Regions from separate parts of the Paenarthrobacter sp. NEAU-H11 genome, predicted to be linked through region 2. Evidence: riboswitches for the same ligand, from Rfam matches in the RefSeq annotation. Region 2 holds a riboswitch; the other holds the start of a gene.
What was found. Region 2 has a riboswitch for glycine ahead of gcvP (aminomethyl-transferring glycine dehydrogenase). Riboswitches for the same ligand answer to the same signal wherever they lie in the genome.
Positions count from the first base shown of each region.

Region 1: it holds a riboswitch for glycine, as region 2 does, so the genes downstream of both, gcvP (aminomethyl-transferring glycine dehydrogenase) here and gcvP (aminomethyl-transferring glycine dehydrogenase) in region 2, are expected to answer to the same signal.

Region 1 is NZ_JBNZGA010000003.1:639-10,136, forward strand. It holds partial or broken gene ACQ3DC_RS04760 (L-serine ammonia-lyase) at 1-797, opposite strand, end outside; gene glyA (serine hydroxymethyltransferase) at 961-2,295, opposite strand; gene gcvH (glycine cleavage system protein GcvH) at 2,292-2,675, opposite strand; gene gcvT (glycine cleavage system aminomethyltransferase GcvT) at 2,871-3,992, opposite strand; gene gcvP (aminomethyl-transferring glycine dehydrogenase) at 4,003-6,855, opposite strand; glycine riboswitch at 6,907-7,014, opposite strand; glycine riboswitch at 7,016-7,113, opposite strand; gene ACQ3DC_RS04785 (hypothetical protein) at 7,281-7,580, opposite strand; gene ACQ3DC_RS04790 (VOC family protein) at 7,662-8,021, shown strand; gene ACQ3DC_RS04795 (GntR family transcriptional regulator) at 8,054-8,722, opposite strand; gene ACQ3DC_RS04800 (ornithine cyclodeaminase family protein) at 8,765-9,498, opposite strand, start outside.
Region 2 is NZ_JBNZGA010000024.1:26,891-36,388, forward strand. It holds gene ACQ3DC_RS20350 (LacI family DNA-binding transcriptional regulator) at 1-895, shown strand, start outside; gene ACQ3DC_RS20355 (hypothetical protein) at 990-1,193, shown strand; gene ACQ3DC_RS20360 (DUF4193 domain-containing protein) at 1,285-1,587, shown strand; gene ACQ3DC_RS20365 (AMIN-like domain-containing (lipo)protein) at 1,884-2,432, shown strand; gene ACQ3DC_RS20370 (APC family permease) at 2,532-4,088, opposite strand; gene ACQ3DC_RS20375 (Dps family protein) at 4,310-4,789, shown strand; gene ACQ3DC_RS20380 (MFS transporter) at 4,892-6,469, opposite strand; gene ACQ3DC_RS20385 (TetR/AcrR family transcriptional regulator) at 6,542-7,081, shown strand; glycine riboswitch at 7,174-7,272, shown strand; gene gcvP (aminomethyl-transferring glycine dehydrogenase) at 7,452-9,498, shown strand, end outside.

The DNA.
Region 1 (9,498 bases), on a different contig from region 2:
CCTTCGTCCTCGGACCCGGCCGGCCGGGCGCTTTCCTTCCGCAGCCGGTCATACCAGTCCGGGGCCCGGCGGCGGACCTTCAACCCGCCCGGCAGCACCCCCTCACGCTTCAGCGACGCGGCCACACACCCCTCCATCACCGAATAGATGTGCAGCAGGCCCGCCCGGATCTCCCCCGGGGTGCGGCTGTCCTCCTCGTTCACCCGCATCACATCACTGATGCCCAGCCCCGTTTCCCGGCAATGCTCCAGCAACTCCGCCGCGGTCCGGAACGGCAACGGCAGCTCCTTCTTGGACTCCTCCAGCTCCAGCTGGGCCGCGTCCTCCTCACCCTCACGGACAATGAACCCGCCGCCCACCGAAAAGAACGTCGCCGCATGCAGAACCTCGCCCGACGCGTCGGAGACCGTGAACGTCATCCCGTTCGTGTGCCGCGGCAGGACAGTCAACGGCCGCAGCACCATATCCTTCACCCCGTACGGCAACGCCACCGCACCGGCCAGCTGCAGCAACCCCGTCTCCGCGATCGCCGCCAGCCGCTCCTCCACCTCCTCCGGCAAAATCAGCTCCGGATGGAACCCCTCCAAACCCAGCAAAATGGCCGTCATCGTCCCATGCCCGTGGCCCGTCGCCGCCAACGACCCATACAAATCCACCCGCAACGACGCCACCCCCGCCAGCACCCCCGAGCCCTTGAGCTCCTCAGCAAAAACAGCAGCAGCCCGCATCGGCCCCACAGTATGAGAACTCGAAGGTCCGATCCCAATCGAAAACAGATCAAAGACGCCAACGGCCATGGTGGGATTCCTAACGAGACGTGTAATAGGTGGGTGGAGCGTCACCAAGGCGACGTGGGCACGAGCGCCGGCGGAGCCGGGCTTTTCGGAAGCGTGCGTCAGAGGCGAGGAACGAGCCAGCACGCGTGAAAAGTCCGGTCCGCCGTCGCGGACGCAACCGAGGTCAGGACAGTGGTGCGACGCCCGGGTAGAGCGGGTGGGCTTTGGCGAGGGCTTCGACGCGGTGACGCAGCCCCGAAAGGTCGGCGTCGGCGTCGGCCGTCAATGCCTCGGCTATGATGTCCGCGACCTCGCGGAAGGCATCCTCGCCGAACCCGCGCGTTGCCAGCGCAGGCGTGCCGATCCGGAGGCCGGAGGTCACCATCGGTGGCCGCGGGTCGAAGGGGACGGCGTTGCGGTTGACGGTGATGTCGATGGCCGCGAGGCGGTCCTCGGCCTGCTGCCCGTCGAGCTCGCAGTTGCGCAGGTCGACCAGGACCAGGTGCACATCTGTGCCGCCGGAGACCACGCTGATGCCCTTGGCCGTGACGTCCGGCTGGACCAGGCGCTCGGCGAGGATCCGGGCGCCGGCAAGGACGCGCTGCTGGCGCTCCTTGAACTCGGCGGACGCGGCGATCTTGAACGCCACGGCCTTGCCCGCAATCACGTGCTCCAGCGGTCCGCCCTGCTGTCCGGGGAACACAGCCGAGTTGATCTTCTTGGCGATTTCGGCGTCGTTCGTCAGGATGATGCCGCCGCGCGGACCGGCGAGGGTCTTGTGCGTGGTGGACGTGGTCACGTGCGCGTGGGGCACCGGCGACGGGTGCAGGCCGGCGGCCACGAGCCCGGCGAAGTGCGCCATGTCCACCATGAGGTAGGCGCCCACGGAATCAGCGATGCGGCGGAACTCGGCGAAGTCCAGCTGCCGGGCGTAGGCGGACCAGCCGGCCACGATCAGCGCCGGCCTGGTCTCCTGGGCCAGGCGCTCCACCTCGGCCATGTCCACTGTGTGGGTGTCCTCGCGGACGCCGTAGGGGACCACGTTGTAGAGCTTGCCGGAGAAGTTGATCTTCATGCCGTGGGTGAGGTGCCCGCCGTGGGCAAGGTTCAGGCCCATGATGGTGTCGCCCGGCTTGATCAGCGCGTGCATCACCGAGGCGTTGGCCTGGGCGCCGGAGTGCGGCTGCACATTGGCGAACCCCGCGCCGAAGAGCGCCTTGATCCGGTCGATGGCGAGCTGTTCGATGACGTCCACGTGTTCGCAGCCGCCGTAGTAGCGCTTGCCCGGGTAGCCCTCGGCGTACTTGTTGGTCAGCACCGAGCCCTGCGCCTGCATGACGGCCACGGCGGTGTGGTTCTCGGAGGCGATCATCTCCAGGCCGTCGCGCTGGCGGGTGAGTTCGTCGTCGATCTTCGCGGCGATCTCCGGGTCCAGGGTGGAGAGGTCCGCGTCGAGACTCGGCGAAACCACCTGCTCGAAGGCCGTCACTGTACCGGTGCCTGCTGCCGCGCTGCTCACAGTTCGCCGCCGTTGGCTGCCGCGTATTCCTCAGCGGACATCAGCGGGCCTTCTTCGGTGACGGCCACCTTGAAGAGCCAGCCGGCGCCGTAGGGATCGTTGTTGATCAGGGCGGGGTCGGAGACCACTTCGTCGTTGATCTCGACAACTTCGCCGGTGACGGGAGCGTAGAGGTCGGAGACGGACTTGGTGGACTCCACCTCGCCGCAGGTCTCCCCCGCGGTCACGGTGGAGCCAACCTCGGGGAGGTCCACGTACACGATGTCGCCGAGGGCTTCGGCGGCCACAGCTGAGATTCCGACGCCGGTGGGCCCGGATCCGTCAGCAGCAACCCATTCGTGCTCGGCGGAGTACTTCAGTTCAGCAGCAACTTTTGCCATGTGTTTTTCCTTAGGTTCGTGTTTGAGAAAGTGAGGGAGCGTCGGCCCAAAACCCGCATCAAGTGAGAGAGCGTCGGCCCAAAACCCGCATTAAGTGAGAGAGCGTCGAGGGCCGGCGAGGCTGGCATCCGGCAGCATGCGTCAAAGCGACGAAGGAGCAGCATGCAGAGGATGTCAGCCCCGCCGGGGCGGGCGTTACTTCTGGCGCTTGTAGAACGGGAGTGCTACTACTTCGAAGGGCTCCGGCTTGCCGCGGAGGTCGATGTCCAGGGCGGTGCCGGGTTCTGAGTGTTCGACGTCGACGTAGGCCATCGCGATCGGGTACCCGAGGGTGGGTGAAGGCTGGCCGGAGGTCACCTCGCCCACGACGTTGCCGTCCTTGAGGACCGGGTAGTGGCTGCGGCCGGCGCGGCGGCCCAGGCCCTTGAGTCCCACGAGCTTGCGGCCGGACGTGGAGCCTGCGCCGAGTGCTTTGAGTTCGGCGAGCACGGCCTTGCCCACGAAGTCGGATTCCTTGGCCAGCGAAACCACGGGGCCCAGGCCGGCTGCGTAGGGGTTGCCTTCGCGGGAGAGCTCGTTGCCGTAGAGCGGCATGCCCGCTTCGAGGCGGAGCGAGTCGCGGCAGGCCAGGCCTGCGGGGATGAGCCCGTGGCCGGCACCAACTTCCAGCAGCGCGTCCCACAGACCGGCGGCGTCCTCATTGGGGATGTAGATCTCGAAGCCGTCCTCGCCGGTGTACCCGGTGCGGGCCAGCAGCAGGTCCTGCCCGTTAATTTCCACCTCGACGGCCGCGTAATACTTCAGCTCCGTCACCAGGGAGTGTTGATCCGCAGGAACGAGCGTCAGCAGGATGGCCTCGGCGTTCGGTCCCTGCACCGCGATGAGGGAGGTCTCGGCGGAAACGTCGTTTACGGTGACGTCGAAGCCGGCAGCCCGCTCGGCCAGCGCTGCGGCAACCACCGCAGCGTTGCCGGCGTTGGGCACCACAAGGTACTTGTCTTCACTCCGCCGGTAGGAAATGAGGTCGTCGATGATGCCGCCGTCTTCCTGGCAGATCAGCGAGTACTTGGCCTTGCCCACGGCAACCGCGGACAGCTTGCCGGCCAGGGCGTAGTCCAGGAAGGCTGCGGCGTCCGGGCCGGTAACCCACACTTCGCCCATGTGGGAGAGGTCGAACAGTCCGGCGGCGTTGCGGACAGCGTGGTGTTCGGCCAGCTCGGAGTTGTACTTCAGGGGCATCTGCCAGCCGCCGAAGTCGGTGAAGGATGCGCCGGCAATCTTGTGCTGCTCATAGAGCGCGGTGTAGTTCTCAGTCATCACGGAATCCTTAGTTCTCAAACTCGGAAAGAGGCGGGCAGGAGCAGACCAGGTTGCGGTCCCCTGCCGCGCCGTCGATGCGGCCGACGGGCGGGAAGTACTTGTCCTGCCGGAGCGATGCCACCGGGAAGGCGGCCTGTTCGCGCGGGTACGTCCGGTCCCATTCAGAGGAGACGACGGCGGCGGCCGTGTGGGGTGCGTTGCGCAGCGGGGACTTCTCAACGGTGAAGTCGCCGGCGGCCACCTGGTCGATTTCCTTGCGGATGGTGATCATGGCTTCGATGAAGCGGTCGATCTCCGCGAGGTCCTCGGACTCGGTGGGCTCCACCATCAGGGTGCCCGCCACCGGGAAGGACAGCGTGGGGGCGTGGAAGCCGAAGTCGATGAGCCGCTTGGCCACGTCCTCGGCCGTGACACCCGTGCGGGCGGTCAGCTCGCGCAGGTCAAGGATGCACTCGTGCGCAACGAGGCCGCTTTCACCGGTGTAGAGGACCGGGAAGTGCTCGTCCAGGCGGGCTGCGACGTAGTTCGCAGCCAAGAGCGCGGACTTGGTGGCCTCGGTCAGGCCCTGCCCGCCCATCAGCTTCACGTACGCCCAGGAGATCGGGAGCACACCGGCGGAGCCGAAGCGCGAAGCGGAAATCGCGACGCCATGCCCGGCTTCATGGGCGGCCTTGTTCGCGTCGCCCGGCATGAACGGTGCCAGGTGTGCCTTGGCAGCAACCGGGCCGACGCCGGGTCCGCCGCCGCCGTGCGGGATGCAGAAGGTCTTGTGCAGGTTCAGGTGGGAGACGTCGCCGCCGAACTTGCCCGGCTGGGCGAGGCCTACAAGTGCGTTCAGGTTGGCGCCGTCAACGTACACCTGGCCGCCGGCGGCGTGGATCGCGTCGCACACCTCGCGGACATCGGAGTCGTACACGCCGTGCGTGGACGGGTACGTGATCATGATGGCCGAGAGGACGTCCTTGTGGGCCTCGATCTTGGCCTGCAGGTCGGCGTGGTCGATGGTGCCGTCTGCAGCGGTGGCAACAACCACAACCTTCATGCCCGCGAGCACGGCGGAGGCGGCGTTGGTGCCGTGCGCCGATGCCGGGATCAGGCAGACGTTGCGCTGCTGGTCCCCACGGGAGTGGTGGTAGCCGCGGATCGCCAGCAGGCCGGCGAGCTCGCCCTGGGAGCCGGCGTTGGGCTGGATGGATACCTGGTCGTAGCCGGTGATTTCGGCGAGGTCGGCTTCCAGGCCCGCAATCAGTTCGCGCCAGCCCTCGGTCTGGGAGTCGGGGGCGAACGGATGGATAGAGGCGAACTCCGGCCAGGAGATGGCTTCCATCTCGGCGGTGGCGTTCAGCTTCATGGTGCAGGAGCCCAGCGGGATCATGGTGCGGTCCAGTGCCAGGTCCCGGTCGGAGAGGCGGCGGATGTAGCGCAGCAGCTGGGTCTCGGAACGGTGCGTGTTGAACACCGGGTGCTGCAGGTAGCTGGAGGTGCGCAGCACCGATTCGGGCAGCTCGAAGCCCTCACCGGACACAACCGGACCGGCGCCAAAGGCGACGGCAACCGCGGCGAGGACCTCCGGCGTCGTGGTTTCATCAACGGAAACGCCAACGGTGTCCGCGTCGATGAGGCGCAGGTTGATGCCGCGGGCTTCGGCGGCGGTGATCACCTTGGCGGCCTTGCCGGGAACACTGACCGTGAGGGTGTCGAAGAAGGTGTCGGACACCAGTTCGCGGCCGGCGGTCTTCAGCGTGGCGGCCAGGGCGCGGGCGTTGTTGTGGACAGTCTCGGCGATCGCCTTCAGGCCGTCGGGGCCGTGGTAGACGGCGTAGAAGGAGGAGACGATGGCCAGCAGCGCCTGCGCGGTGCAGATGTTGGACGTGGCCTTCTCGCGGCGGATGTGCTGCTCGCGGGTCTGCAGTGCCAGGCGGTAGGCCGGGACGCCGGCGTTGTCCTTGGAAACGCCCACGATGCGGCCGGGGAGGGTGCGTTCCATGCCGTCGCGGACGGCCATGTAGGCGGCGTGCGGCCCCCCAAAGAACAACGGCACGCCAAAACGCTGGGTGGAGCCGACGGCGATGTCCGCGCCCTGCTCGCCCGGCGGGGTAATGAGGGTGAGGGCCAGGAGGTCGGCGGCGACGGTGACCAAGGCGCCGCGGTCCTTGGCTTCGGCGATGACGGCGGACTGGTCCCAGACGCGGCCGGAGACGCCGGGCTGCTGCAGGACGACGCCGTTGATGTCGCCGTCGGGAAGTCCGTTGGTGAGGTCTGCAATTTCCACCTCAAAGCCCAGGGCTTCGGCACGGCCCAGCACGATGGCGATAGTCTGCGGCAGGAGGTCGGCGTCGAGGACGGTCTTGCCGTCCTTCGCCGTCTTGGACTTGTTGGCGCGGCGCATCAGCAGCACGGCTTCGGCGACGGCGGTGGCTTCGTCGAGGAGGGAGGCGTTGGCCACCGGGAGCGCGGTGAGGTCCTGGACCATGGTCTGGAAGTTCAGCAGCGCCTCGAGCCGGCCCTGGGAAATCTCCGGCTGGTACGGGGTGTAGGCGGTGTACCAGGCGGGGGCTTCAAGGATGTTGCGGCGGATCACCGGCGGCGTCACGGTGTCGTAGTAGCCCTGGCCGATCATCTGCACGGCCGTCTTGTTCTTGCCGGCCAGCTTGCGGAGCTCGGCGAGGACCTGCACTTCGCTGAGGGCGCCCTCAAGGGTGAGCGGCTTGTCCTGGCGGATGGAATCCGGAACTGCGCTGTCCACGAGGCCATCAAGGGTGTCGTAGCCGACGGCCTTGAGCATGGTGTCGATGTCGGACTGGCGGCGCGCGCCGATATGGCGGTCTGCGAAGGTGGTTGGGGACGATTGAACCGTCATGAGAGGAACTCCATAATTCAGGTGGCAACCGGTGCCACTTTGATTCGGGTTCCTCCCCGCTCTGTATTGGACCTGAGAGTTTTGCGTTGCCCTGCTGTTCAGCGGGGCGCCACTTGCACCGTCGGTGAGCCCGGTTGCCCGGACTGCTTTCCAGAGTTGCCTTGCCGCGGCGGTACGTGGGCCTGAGAGATTCCTGGGGAGGATTTGCTCCTACGGCGCCTGCAGAACGTACCGGCAGGACTCTCCCGCCGCAGATCATAAGCACGTGCCACTGGTCGGTGACACGGCTCACACCTTACCGGGTTATGGGGCTGGATGCAAAATTCGCGTCTTTCCAAGGCAGGCTTACGACGGCGGGACGCGCCGGACGTGCTCGAAGGCATGAGGTGCACGGAGGCAGTGCAATTAGGAAGCTTCCGGAAGTTCTAGCGGGAGGCTTCCCTGCCCAGCCGGTACCCCGCCCAGAACGCCAGGACGAGCAGTCCGACGACGGCGACGGCCAGGCCGATCTGTGTACCTTGGGTAACCAAGGCGATGCCGCTGCCGCTGAAAAGCTGGTTGCTCAGCGGCGCGTAGGCGAACCAGCCGAAGCTGGCGTCCGCGTTGCTCCATGCGACGAGGCACCCCGCCACTACCGTCACAAGGCCAGCGATGGGAACGACGGCGGCAAGAACCCGGGCAGGCGGCGGAGTTTTGCGGTCTTCAGGTGCGTTGTTGTCCCCCATGCAGGCGAGTCTAGCCGGGCCGCCCCCGGCGTCCGGCTCCGGGGCAAGACAGGCTCCGGGCAGCGGGTTTAGGCTGGGCGGATGTTGACCATAGGCAGCACCGTCCTCGGCGTCAACGACGTCGCCCGCGCAACCGCCTTTTGGCACGCCGCCCTCGGCTACGTCCCGCAGGAGCCCGGGGACGAAACCTGGGTGATCTTAGTGCCGGCTTCGGGCCCGGGAGCGCAGCTCGCCCTCATGCTGAGCGAAACGCCGGTCCAGGAGCACCCGCGCATTCACCTGGACCTGTATGCGGACGATCAGGGCGCCGAGGTGCAACGGCTGGTTTCACTCGGCGCCCAGCGCGTCGACTGGGACCTGTACCCGGAGAACCCCGATTTCGTGGTCCTCGCCGACCCCGACGGCAACAGGTTCTGCGTCGTTGACAAAAGTCCGCGGTAGCCCCGCCGTCGAACCTTGAACTTCCGGCCGGGTCAGTTTTCAGGCAGTTGCCCGGCCAGCCCCTGCAGTGATGGTTCCCGGCCCAGCTCCACATGGGCGAACGCCAGCGCTGCCGCAAGTTCGGCCTTGCCGTCATAGATGGCCCGGCACAGGCTCAGGTGCTCCGCGCACTGGACCTGGGGATCACGATGCCCGGTCAGGGTGAAGAGCCACTGCATCCTGCCCAGCAGAGGCTTCATGGAGTACTCCAGCAGCGAGTTGCCTCCCATCGAGACGATCTCCGCGTGCAGGGCCGTGTTGATGAGCGGGATCTCCGTGTGGTCGTGGCGCAGGGTTGCTTCTTCGGCCTTGTCCATCATGTGCTGCAGGCGCGCTGTGGACTCACCCCGGGCGGCGGCCTGGGCGGCGAGCCGCGCGGCGAGGACCTCGAGGCTGAGCCGGACATCAAAGAGTTCATTGACGTCCCTCAGGGTGATCTGCTTGACGGTGGCCCCGCGCCGTGGCGAGGTGTCAATGAAACCTTCGGCTTCCAGCTGCTGGAGGGCTTCGCGGACGGGGACCCGGGAAACGTCCAGGGCCTGTGACAGCTCGCGTTCCCTGAGCCGTGAACCGGGCGCGAAGTCACCCGAGATGATCAACTCCCGGATCCGTGCACGGGTAGCATCAGCCGAAGACGCGGGTGCGTCCGCCTGGGTACTCAAAGATGCCTCCTGTTGGTTCCAGTGCCCTGCTTCCGGGCTGCCTCAGTTATTCAGCTCCACGCGGGTGCCGACCCCCTGGTTGAGTGCAGCGTCATACAGGAGCCTCCCGATGGCAAGGTCCTGCAGGCCGATACCCACCGAATTGAACAAGGTTATGTCCTCATCCCCCAGACGGCCTGCTTTTATCCCGGCCGCCACGTCACCAAGTTCGGCTTCCACATCGTCAAAGCCCATGACGCCTTCAGCCACAGGGACGATCAGTCCCCCTGACTTCGCTTGGGCCGTGGCCAGGCTGTCCACGAAGACCCGCGCCCGCGCCATACCCGCTGAGTCAATCTCCCGGTGGTCAGGCCGCGGACGGGATCCGACGGCGTTGACGTGCAGTCCGGGCTGGAACCACTCCCCCTTGACCAGCGGCTCAACCGCTGGCGTGAGGGTGCACAGCACGTCCGAGTTCTCAACAACTTCCTGCACACTGGCGGCCCGCGTGATGTGCAGCCCGTATGAGGAAATCCGGTCACAGAACGCAGCGACCGTCTCAGTGGAACGGGACCACACCACGACATTTTTTATCGGCAGGACGGCCAGCATGGCTTCCACATGTGCCACCGCCAGGGCCCCCGCCCCCACCAACCCCAAGGTGGCACTCCCGGGCCTGGCAAGCAGCTTGGTCGCCACCGCGCTGGCAGCGGCCGTACGGACCCGGGTGGGGACTTTACCGTCCAGGATGGCCAGTGTTTCACCGGTCAGCTGGCTTACGAGCATGATGGTGGACC
Region 2 (9,498 bases):
GCGGGAAAGAGTGGAAGCGGTGATAGCCCGGCTTGGCTACCGCCGCAACACCGCAGCCCGGAGCCTGGTCACCCGGCGCTCGCAGACCATCGGGGTCCTGGGCAGCGAGCTCTCCCAGTACGGTCCTGCCAATACATTGCTGGGCGTGGAACGCGCTGCAAGGGACGCGGGATATTTCGTCAGCGTCGCCGCGTTGCGGGAGTTCAGCCGCGACGCGATCCTGGACGCCGTCAGGCACTTCCTGGACCAGTCGGTGGACGGCATCGTGGTAATCGTTCCGCACCTTGAGACGCTGGCGGCGCTGGCGGAACTTCCCATCGGAGTGCCGGTGGTGGCCGTGGGACCCGATGGGAACGACACGGTTGGCGGCGTCAGGGTGGACCAGCGCCGCGGGGCTGAACTGGCCGTGCGGCACCTTATCGGGCAGGGGCACGTCCGGATCGGGCACGTCGCGGGGCCGCAGGACTGGATCGATGCCGTGGCGCGCGCCGACGGCTGGCGGTCCACCCTTGCCTCTGCCGGACTCGATACGGACCTGATCATCGAAGGTGACTGGAGCGCCGGCAGCGGCTACGAAATCGGCCGGCGGATCGCGGCGACCCGCCGGGCAACTGCCCTCTTCGTGGGCAACGACCAGATGGCCTTGGGAGTCCTTCGCGCACTGACCGAGGCCGGCATCAAAGTGCCGCAGGACGTGTCCGTGGTGGGCTTCGACGACCAGCCCGAGGCCGGCTACTTCAGTCCGCCGCTGACGGTGGTTCGGCAGGACTTCGAGGAACTGGGCCGGCGGTGCATGCAGATGATGTTCACGGCGTTCGACGGGACGGAAGGACCCCGGACACTGGTGGTGGAGCCGGAACTCGTCCTGCGCAGCAGCACGGCGCCGCCCGCCTGAAAAGTCCGCCCGGAGACCGGGCCGGCAGCTGATTTAATCCGGGGGAGACCGCCGCGAAACGTGGCCACAACAATCGCTGCGTAGGTTTCATTGCATGACGGACACCCTGCTCATCCGGCTCCGCGACTGGCTGCTGGATACGTTCACCTACGAATCCGAGTCCAATGCCGCCGGCGCCATGGCCGACGCCAGCCGGTGGGGCTGGCTTCCGGCCTTGAGTGGAGTGTCCCTGGGCGCCGACCAGGCCCGGTCCGAGCATGCAGGAACAGCGGGTGGAAGCGGCGGAATGTCTGCTTAGCCACACTATTGCGCCAGTAGGGCGATAATGCCCTAAACTGCTGCACTGAGGTGCCTGAATGGCGCTGCGCAGCAACGAAAGTGAACAGGCTATGGCTACCGATTACGATGCTCCACGCAAGCAGGAAGAAGAGTCGCCCGCCGACTCTCTTGAAGCCCTCCAGGCGTCGCGGAGCGGCAACGCGCAGACAGCGGTCATCGATGTCGACGAGAACGACACTGCCGAGGGCATTGACCTGCCGGGTGCGGATCTTTCCAACGAGGAACTGACGGTCATTGTTGTTCCCGAGCAGTCCGATGAGTTCACCTGCTCGTCGTGCTTCCTGGTCCGCCACCGCTCGCAGGTTGCCCGGGAAAAAGACGGCCTGAAGTACTGCCGCGACTGCGAAGGCTGACCCTTCTTCCGGATTGCCCGGCGCCGGCCACCCCCCTCGGGTGACCGGCGCTTCTTGTCTCCTGCCGCCGTCGTTATCCCGGTAACGGCAAGGTGCCGGAACAATGCCGAAAGAACACGGAACGGGTTCCAAACGGGCCGGCGGGAAGCCATGTTTCGGCTCTCGCTATACAGGGGCGTGATGAAGGGCGCCGCGGGTTAACGGTTGCGTGGCGAAGCGGCAACAAACCTCGTTTCGCGCCGTAAACGCTCCTACTCTTGAGCTATCCATTCGCTCCACACATGGGTGGCTCCAAAATGAAAAAGTTCTACACCTGGCTGGCTGCCATCCTCCTGGCGGCCGGGCTGGGAATCGTGGTTCCGGGGCCCGCCTCCGCTTCCACCTCCTACTGCGGGCTCGTATGGGGGTCTTTGGCCAAGGCCGACCAAAGCATGAGCACCGCCACCGTCACCAATGTCCGGACCGGGCAGCACTACTGCTTCGACAGGATGGTGGTGGACCTCAACGGCGCCGTTGCGGGTTATACCGTGCGGTACGTTCCACAGATAGTCCAGGACGGGTCCGGCTTTGCCATCCCCGTCCGGGGGAACGCGCGCCTGCAGGTGACGGTGAACTCGCCCGCCTACGACGAGGACTACAACTCCACCTACAACCCGCCGAACCAGGCTGAGCTCTCAAACGTTGCCCGCTACCAGACTTTCCGCCAGGTGGTCTTTGCCGGCAGCTACGAGGGCTACACCAGCATCGGGCTGGGCGTACGGGCCCGCCTGCCGTTCCGGGTCTTCACCCTGGACGGGCCGGGCTCCGGGTCGCGCCTGGTGGTTGACGTGGCGCACTACTGGTGACAGCCAGGCAATCAGCACCGAAGGTGCCGTTCCCCCGGTTTCCAGGGGAACGGCACCTTCCTTCGCCGGCGGTGACGGCCTCCGGAAGCCTCCGCGCCTTTACTCCGGGACCACCAGCGCGGGGGTATCCCGCTTAAGGGTCTCGCCGCGGAAGAAGCCGGGGCGGACCCTGGCCATGATGAGCATGACGACGGCACCGGACGCCAGGATGCCGACGCCCAGGACAAAGACCAGGCCCACCCCGAACACCTCCGAGCCGCTGCCGAACTCCGGCGCCCAGCTGTCCACGGCGGTCTGCAGGAACACTACGAACAGTCCCACGCCGCCCAGCACCGGGCATACCAGGCGGAGGAGGAAATGGCGCATGCTGTTGAACAGGCTGTGGCGGAAGTACCAGGCGCAGGCCAGGGCGGTGAGGCCGTAGTAGAAGCAGATCATCAGCCCGAGCGCCAGGATGGTGTCATTGAGGACATTCTCGCTGACCACGTGCATCACGGCGTAGAAGCCCGCGGACATGATGCCGGCGGCAACCGTGGCGAAGCCCGGCGTCGCAAACTTCCTGCTGACCCGGCTGAACGGCTCCGGAAGCGCGCCGTAGTACCCCATGGCCAGCAGGCTGCGGGACGGCGACATGAACGTGGACTGCAGGGACGCGGCGGAGCTGGACAGCACTGCCATGGACATAAGGATGGCGAACGGACCCATGATGGGAGAGGCCAGTGCCGTGAAGATGTTTTCGTGGATCTCGGTGTTGTTCAGGCCGTTGCCGGTATCACCTACGCCGGCGAACATCATGGTGGCGATGCTCACCGTCAGGTAGATCGCCAGGACGATCACGGCGGTCAGGGTTCCGGCCAGTCCTGCCGTCCTCTTGCCGTTGGAGGTTTCCTCATTGACGGTCAGGCAGACGTCCCAGCCCCAGTAGACAAAGATGGACAGTGAGATGCCTGCGGCGATCTGCCCGAAGGTCTCGATCCTGGTGACGTCGAACCACTCCCAGCTGAACGGGATGGCAGTGTCAGAGGCGGACCAGTTGGCGAAGGCCATGCCTACAAAGAGGCCCAGGACAAGCAGCTGGAATCCCACCAGGCTGTACTGGACCAGCTTGGTGGTGTGCAAGCCGCGGTAGCTGACCCAGACGGCCAGGGCCACAAACACAAAGCAGGTCAGCACGTTCAGGGCCTTGTTTGCCGCCAGGTCGGCGAGCTCCGGCGAGCCCGTCAGCTGGGAAAGGAAAAGGTAAAAAAAGTCGACGGCGACTCCCGCGAGGTTGGAGAGCACAATGATGTTGGCCGCCAGCAGGCCCCACCCGCCCATCCAGCCAACCCACGGGCCGAAGGCCTTGGTGACCCAGGTGAAGGTGGTGCCGCTGTCCGGGGAATCGGCGTTGAGTTCCCGGTAGGCAAGGGAGACCAGGATCATGGGGATGAAACCGATCAGGAAGATGACGGGCAGCTGGAGCCCGGCTTCGTTGACCGTGGGGCCAAGGGCGCTGGTCAAGGTGTAGGCGGGGGCGATGGTGGAAATGCCCAGGACGACGACGGCGAGAAGTCCCAGCTGCCCGCCCTTCAGTCCTTTGGGGCTCGTGCCGGCGGCTGCCGGTGAAGGCCTCCCGGAGCCGTAGGCGGATGTGCTGGTGCGGATGGTCTCGGTCATGGCACCACTTTCTGGAGAAGTTGAGACGACGGTCACTATATGAATGGCGTTCATTTAGTATGGAGGGGAGCGCCTCAGGAAGCAAGGAAAATAATGAACGGCGTTCTTTTGTTTCGGTTGTGAGCGATTTAGTAAGCTCACTGAGAAATTCCCCGCGAGCCCTCGGCCGTGCCCGCTGGTGCTGGTAGCGTCGGGCTTACTGGACCAATTGAGGAGGATGCATGAAAGCTTCACCGACACTGACCAACAACCTGCAGGCCGTGCTCGCCGACCTGATTGAACTGCACATCCAGGGCAAGCAGGCACACTGGAATATTGTGGGAACCAACTTCCGCGACCTCCACCTGCAGCTGGATGAGATCGTTGACGCTGCCCGCCAGTTCGCCGACGACACCGCCGAGCGGATGCGGGCCCTCCACGCCCTGCCTGACGGCCGCAGCTCCACCGTGGCCGGGTCCACCAGCCTGGCCCAGTTCCCTGACGGCCTGATCAGCACCAAGGATGCGATCGAGCGGATCGTGGCTGCCCTTGAGGCTGCCGTTGGCACCATGCGCAAGGTTCACGATGAGGTGGATGAAGAGGATCCCACCACCGCGGACCTGCTGCACGAGTTCATCGCCAAGCTGGAGCAGTTCGCCTGGATGGTCAATGCTGAAACCATGAAGCCCACCGCGAGCGTTACGGCGCCGGACTCCAAGTAGCAGCACCCGCGGCGAAGCGGCCTGCCCGGCGCCCGCAGCCGGAGCCACACGCTCCGGCTGCGGGCGCTTTGCTGTCACCGGCGGGGGCGCGCCTTGCGGCCTTCAGCTGGCTGCCTTGGGCACCTTCCGGAGTACGACGGCGGCGAGGACGGCCGCCGTCGCCATCAGTACCAGTCCAATCGCTGCGGTGACGTGCACCCCTGACTCGAAGGCCGAGCCGGCGGCCTGCCGGAGGGTGCTGGCCATGGGGCCCGGCAGGCCGGCTGCCAGGTCCATGGCTCCAGCGAGGGTCTCTCGGGCGTGCGCGGTGCTTTGGGCGGGGGCGGTTTCTGCGAGGCCGGCCGGAAGCCGCAAGTTGTGCTGGTAGGAAGCCGTGAGGATGGAACCCAGCACGGCGGTTCCCAAAACGGCGCCAATTTCGTACCCCGTCTCGGAAATCGCTGCCGCCGCCCCGGACTTTTCCGGCGGCACGCTTCCCAGGATGAGATCGTTGGAGATGGTCTCCGCCGTCCCCACGCCCAGTGCAAGGACCAGCAGCGCGCCGAGGAGCAGCGCGGGCCCGCCCCCGGTGCTTCCGAAAGCCACCATGCTGTAGCCGGCGGCGCTCATGGCGAGTCCTGCCGCCATCACGAAGCCCGGCCGTACTTTCCTCACCGCCGGCACCACGGCAAGGCCCGACACCATGGTGGCCACCAGTGCCGGGACCATGGCCATTCCGGCAGCCGAGGGGGACATGCCCTCAATGAGCTGGAGGTGCTGGGCGAGGAAGAGGATAAAGCCGTTGAATGAAAACAAGGCCAGGATATTGGCAGTGATGGCCATGCTGAACACCCTGTTCCGGAACAGGGGCAGGTCCAGCAGCGGACTGTGCAGCCGCTGCTGCCTGCGTACGAAGGCCGCGCCCATTGCCAGGCCGAGCGCCATGGTTCCGAGGGCTGTGGCACCCGGGCCTTCGGTGGCCAGGTCCTTGATCCCGTAAACCATGGGAACCATGGTGAATAGGGAGAGCAGGATGCTGGGCACGTCCACCTTCCCCGGTGACGGGTCCCTGGACTCCGGGATGAAGGCCGGGCCCAGGGCCAGGAGCGGCAGCATGATGGGCACTGCCACCAGGAGTACGGCTCCCCACCAGAACTGTTCCACCAGCCACCCGCCGAGGATGGGCCCCAGTGCGGCGCCGCCCGAGAATCCGGCGGCCCAGATGGCGATGGCCAACCTCCGCCGGTTGGGGTCCGGGAAGATGTTGCGGATCAGGGACAGCGTGGCGGGCATCAGCATGGCGCCGAAGAAGCCAAGGAAAGCCCTGCCTGCGATGAGCCATCCGGCGCTGGGGGCAAAAGCGGTTGCTGCCGAGACTGCGGCAAAGCCGATGCTGCCGATGACCAGCAGGCGGCGCCGGCCGATCCTGTCGCCCAGGCTTCCCATGGCAACCAGCAGCCCGGCCAACACCAGCGGGTAGGCGTCCACAATCCACAGCAGTTCTACTCCCGAGGTGCGGAGGGCGGCGGCAATGGCAGGCAGGGCGAAGGTCAGGGCTGTGTTGTCCACGGCTACCAGCAGGACCGGGAACATCAGCAGGCCCAGCGCCAGCCAGTCGCGCCAGCTGCCCCCGGGCAGGCCTGGCGCGGGCAATGCGGTTGGAGCCGGGCGGATGGTGCTCTGTTGGGAGGCGGCGGGCATGATCATGCTTTAACTATACCGTCTGGACGGTATAGTTAAGAAACAGCTTCGTGACCATGCATGATGGGAACCATGGCCAGAAAACCCGTTGCGCGAGATGCCGTCCTGGATGCCTTCGAAGAACTCCTGATCGACGTGGGGGAGCGGGCTGCCACCCTGGACGCGGTGGCCAAGCGCGCGGGCGTCTCCAAGGGGGGCCTCCTGTACCACTTCCCCAACAAGGAAGCGCTGATCGCCGCCACCCTTGAACGGCTGGACCGCCTGGCAGGGGAGGACCTCGCCGCCATGGCCTCCGCACCGGAGGGGGCGGCGGCATACTTCATCAAGTCGTCGCTGTGGTCCGATACTCCGATGGACCGCTCCTTTGTGGCCGTGACCCGGCTGGCGGAGGTGGCCCACGAGGAAGCCCGCCGCCGCTTCGCCGCCATCCAGCAGCAATGGCTGGAGCTTATCGGGCAGGACGTGGGCACGCCCATGGCAAAGGCAGTGCTGTACATGGGGGACGGGCTGTACTTCAACGCCATGTGGGAAAGCGGGCCGTCCGGGAAGGCGGGGAGCAGGCAGGCGGACGTGGCGGAACTCCTGTCAGCCGTGGAACGGCTACGGGGCTAGCTGACATTTGCCCCCGGGCCCGCGGCATAGGAGAATTGTGCTGTGTGCGGGCCGTTACCCGTGCGCCAAAGACAACCCAAATGAATAGCCTTTGATCTGCGGCGGGAGAGTTCTGCCAGAAGGTACAAGCAGGCGCCGTAGGAGCAATACCTCCCCAGGAATCTCACAGGCCCATGTACCGCCGCGGCGAGGCACCTCTGGAAAGCAGCACGCCGTCCGCTTTGAGGTCCGCTCCCCGGATCCCTTGACTGACGTGCTCACCGACGGTGCAAGCGGTGCCCGCGTGTTCAGGCAACGCGGAAACTCTCAGGTACAGATACAGAGCGGGGAGGACCCGAATCGATGCGGCGTATCCTGCGCCGCCTTAGTTATGGAGTTCCTCGTGACTGTATCTCCGGCCTCCGCCGTTCCGGCCACTGCCACCCCGGCAACTGCCGAACCCGCTTCTGCCGCCACCTTTGTTGACCGGCACATCGGCGCAAGGCGCAAGGCCGACGTCGAAACCATGCTCAAGGCCGTGGGCTACGACACCGTGGACGCGCTGGTTGATACCGCCGTCCCCAAGGACATCCGGCAGGACTCTGCGCTGGAACTGGCAGGTGCGCTGAGCGAGGTGGAGGCCCTCACTGAGCTCCGCCGGCTGGCCGGCAAGAACAAGACCGCGGTGCAGATGATCGGCCAGGGCTACTACGACACCGTCACGCCGCCGGTGATCCGCCGCAACATCCTCGAGGGCCCGGCGTGGTACACCGCATACACCCCGTACCAGCCGGAGATTTCCCAGGGCCGGCTCGAGGCGCTGCTGAACTTCCAGACCATGGTGCAGGACCTGGTGGGCCTGCCCATCGCCAATGCCTCCCTGCTGGACGAAGCAACGGCCGTGGCCGAGGCCGTGCTGATGATGCGGCGGGCCAATAAGAACGCAGATGCCCGGGACGGCAAGACTGTGCTGGATGCCGACTGCCTGCCGCAGACCATTGCCATCGTGAGGGGACGGGCAGAGGCACTGGGCTTCGAGGTGGAAGTGGCCGACCTTTCCAACGGACTTCCCGACGGCGCCATCAATGGTGTGGTGCTCCAGCAGCCGGGCGCTTCCGGCCGCGTCTTTGACCACGCCGCAGTGATTGCCGACGCCAAGAGCCGCGGGGCGCTGGTGACCGTGGCCGCCGACCTCCTGGCCCTCACCCTCATCACGCCTCCCGGCGAGCAGGGCGCGGACATCGCAGTGGGCTCCGCCCAGCGCTTCGGCGTCCCGCTGTTCTACGGCGGCCCGCACGCGGCCTACATGGCTGTGCAGAAGGGCCTCGAACGCTCCATGCCGGGCCGCCTCGTCGGTGTCTCGAAGGACAACGCCGGCGTTCCCGCCTACCGCCTGGCACTCCAGACCCGCGAGCAGCACATCCGCCGCGAGAAGGCCACGTCCAACATCTGTACCGCCCAGGCGTTGCTGGCCATCGTGGCTTCGATGTACGCCGTGTACCACGGCCCGGAGGGCCTGAAGGCGATCGCCCAGTCAGTACACTCCCACGCGAAGATGCTGGCCGCGTCCCTCAAGGCCGCCGGTTTGGACGTGCTGCACACCAGTTTCTTCGACACCGTCACCGTCTCCGTGCCGGGCAACGCTGCCGGGATCGTCGCTGCCGCCGAAGCCACGGGCATCAACCTGCGCCTCATCGACGCGGACACGGTGGGCTTCTCCGCCGATGAAACGACAACATCAGAAATTGCCGCCGGGGTGCTGAAGGCCTTCGGCGTCCCGGCCGCCGCGGACGGCGAGGGAGAATTCGCGCTGGACGCCGCCGTCGTGCGTTCCTCCGGGTACCTGCAGCACCCGGTGTTCAACACGCACCGTTCCGAGACCCAACTGCTGCGCTACATCAGGAAGCTTTCGGACCGTGACCTTGCGCTGGACCGCACCATGATCCCGCTGGGCTCCTGCACCATGAAGCTGAACGCCACGGCCGAGATGGAGGCCATCTCCTGGCCGGAGTTCGCCTCCATCCACCCCTTCGCCCCGGACTCCCAGACGGAGGGCTGGCGCGAACTGATTGCCGACCTCGAGGCGCAGCTGACCGAGATCACCGGGTACGACCAGGTGTCCATCCAGCCCAACGCCGGCTCCCAGGGCGAGCTCGCCGGCCTGCTGGCGATCCGCGGCTACCACCACTCCCGCGGGGACCAGCAGCGCAACGTCTGCCTGATCCCGGCATCGGCGCACGGCACCAACGCCGCGTCCGCAGTCCTGGCCGGCATGAAGGTGGTTGTGGTGGCCACGGCACCGGACGGAACCATTGACCACACTGACCTGTACGCCAAGATCGAAGCCAACAAGGATGCCCTGTCCTGCATCATGATCACGTACCCGTCCACTCACGGGGTGTACGACGCCGACGTCCGTGAAGTCTGCGACGCCGTCC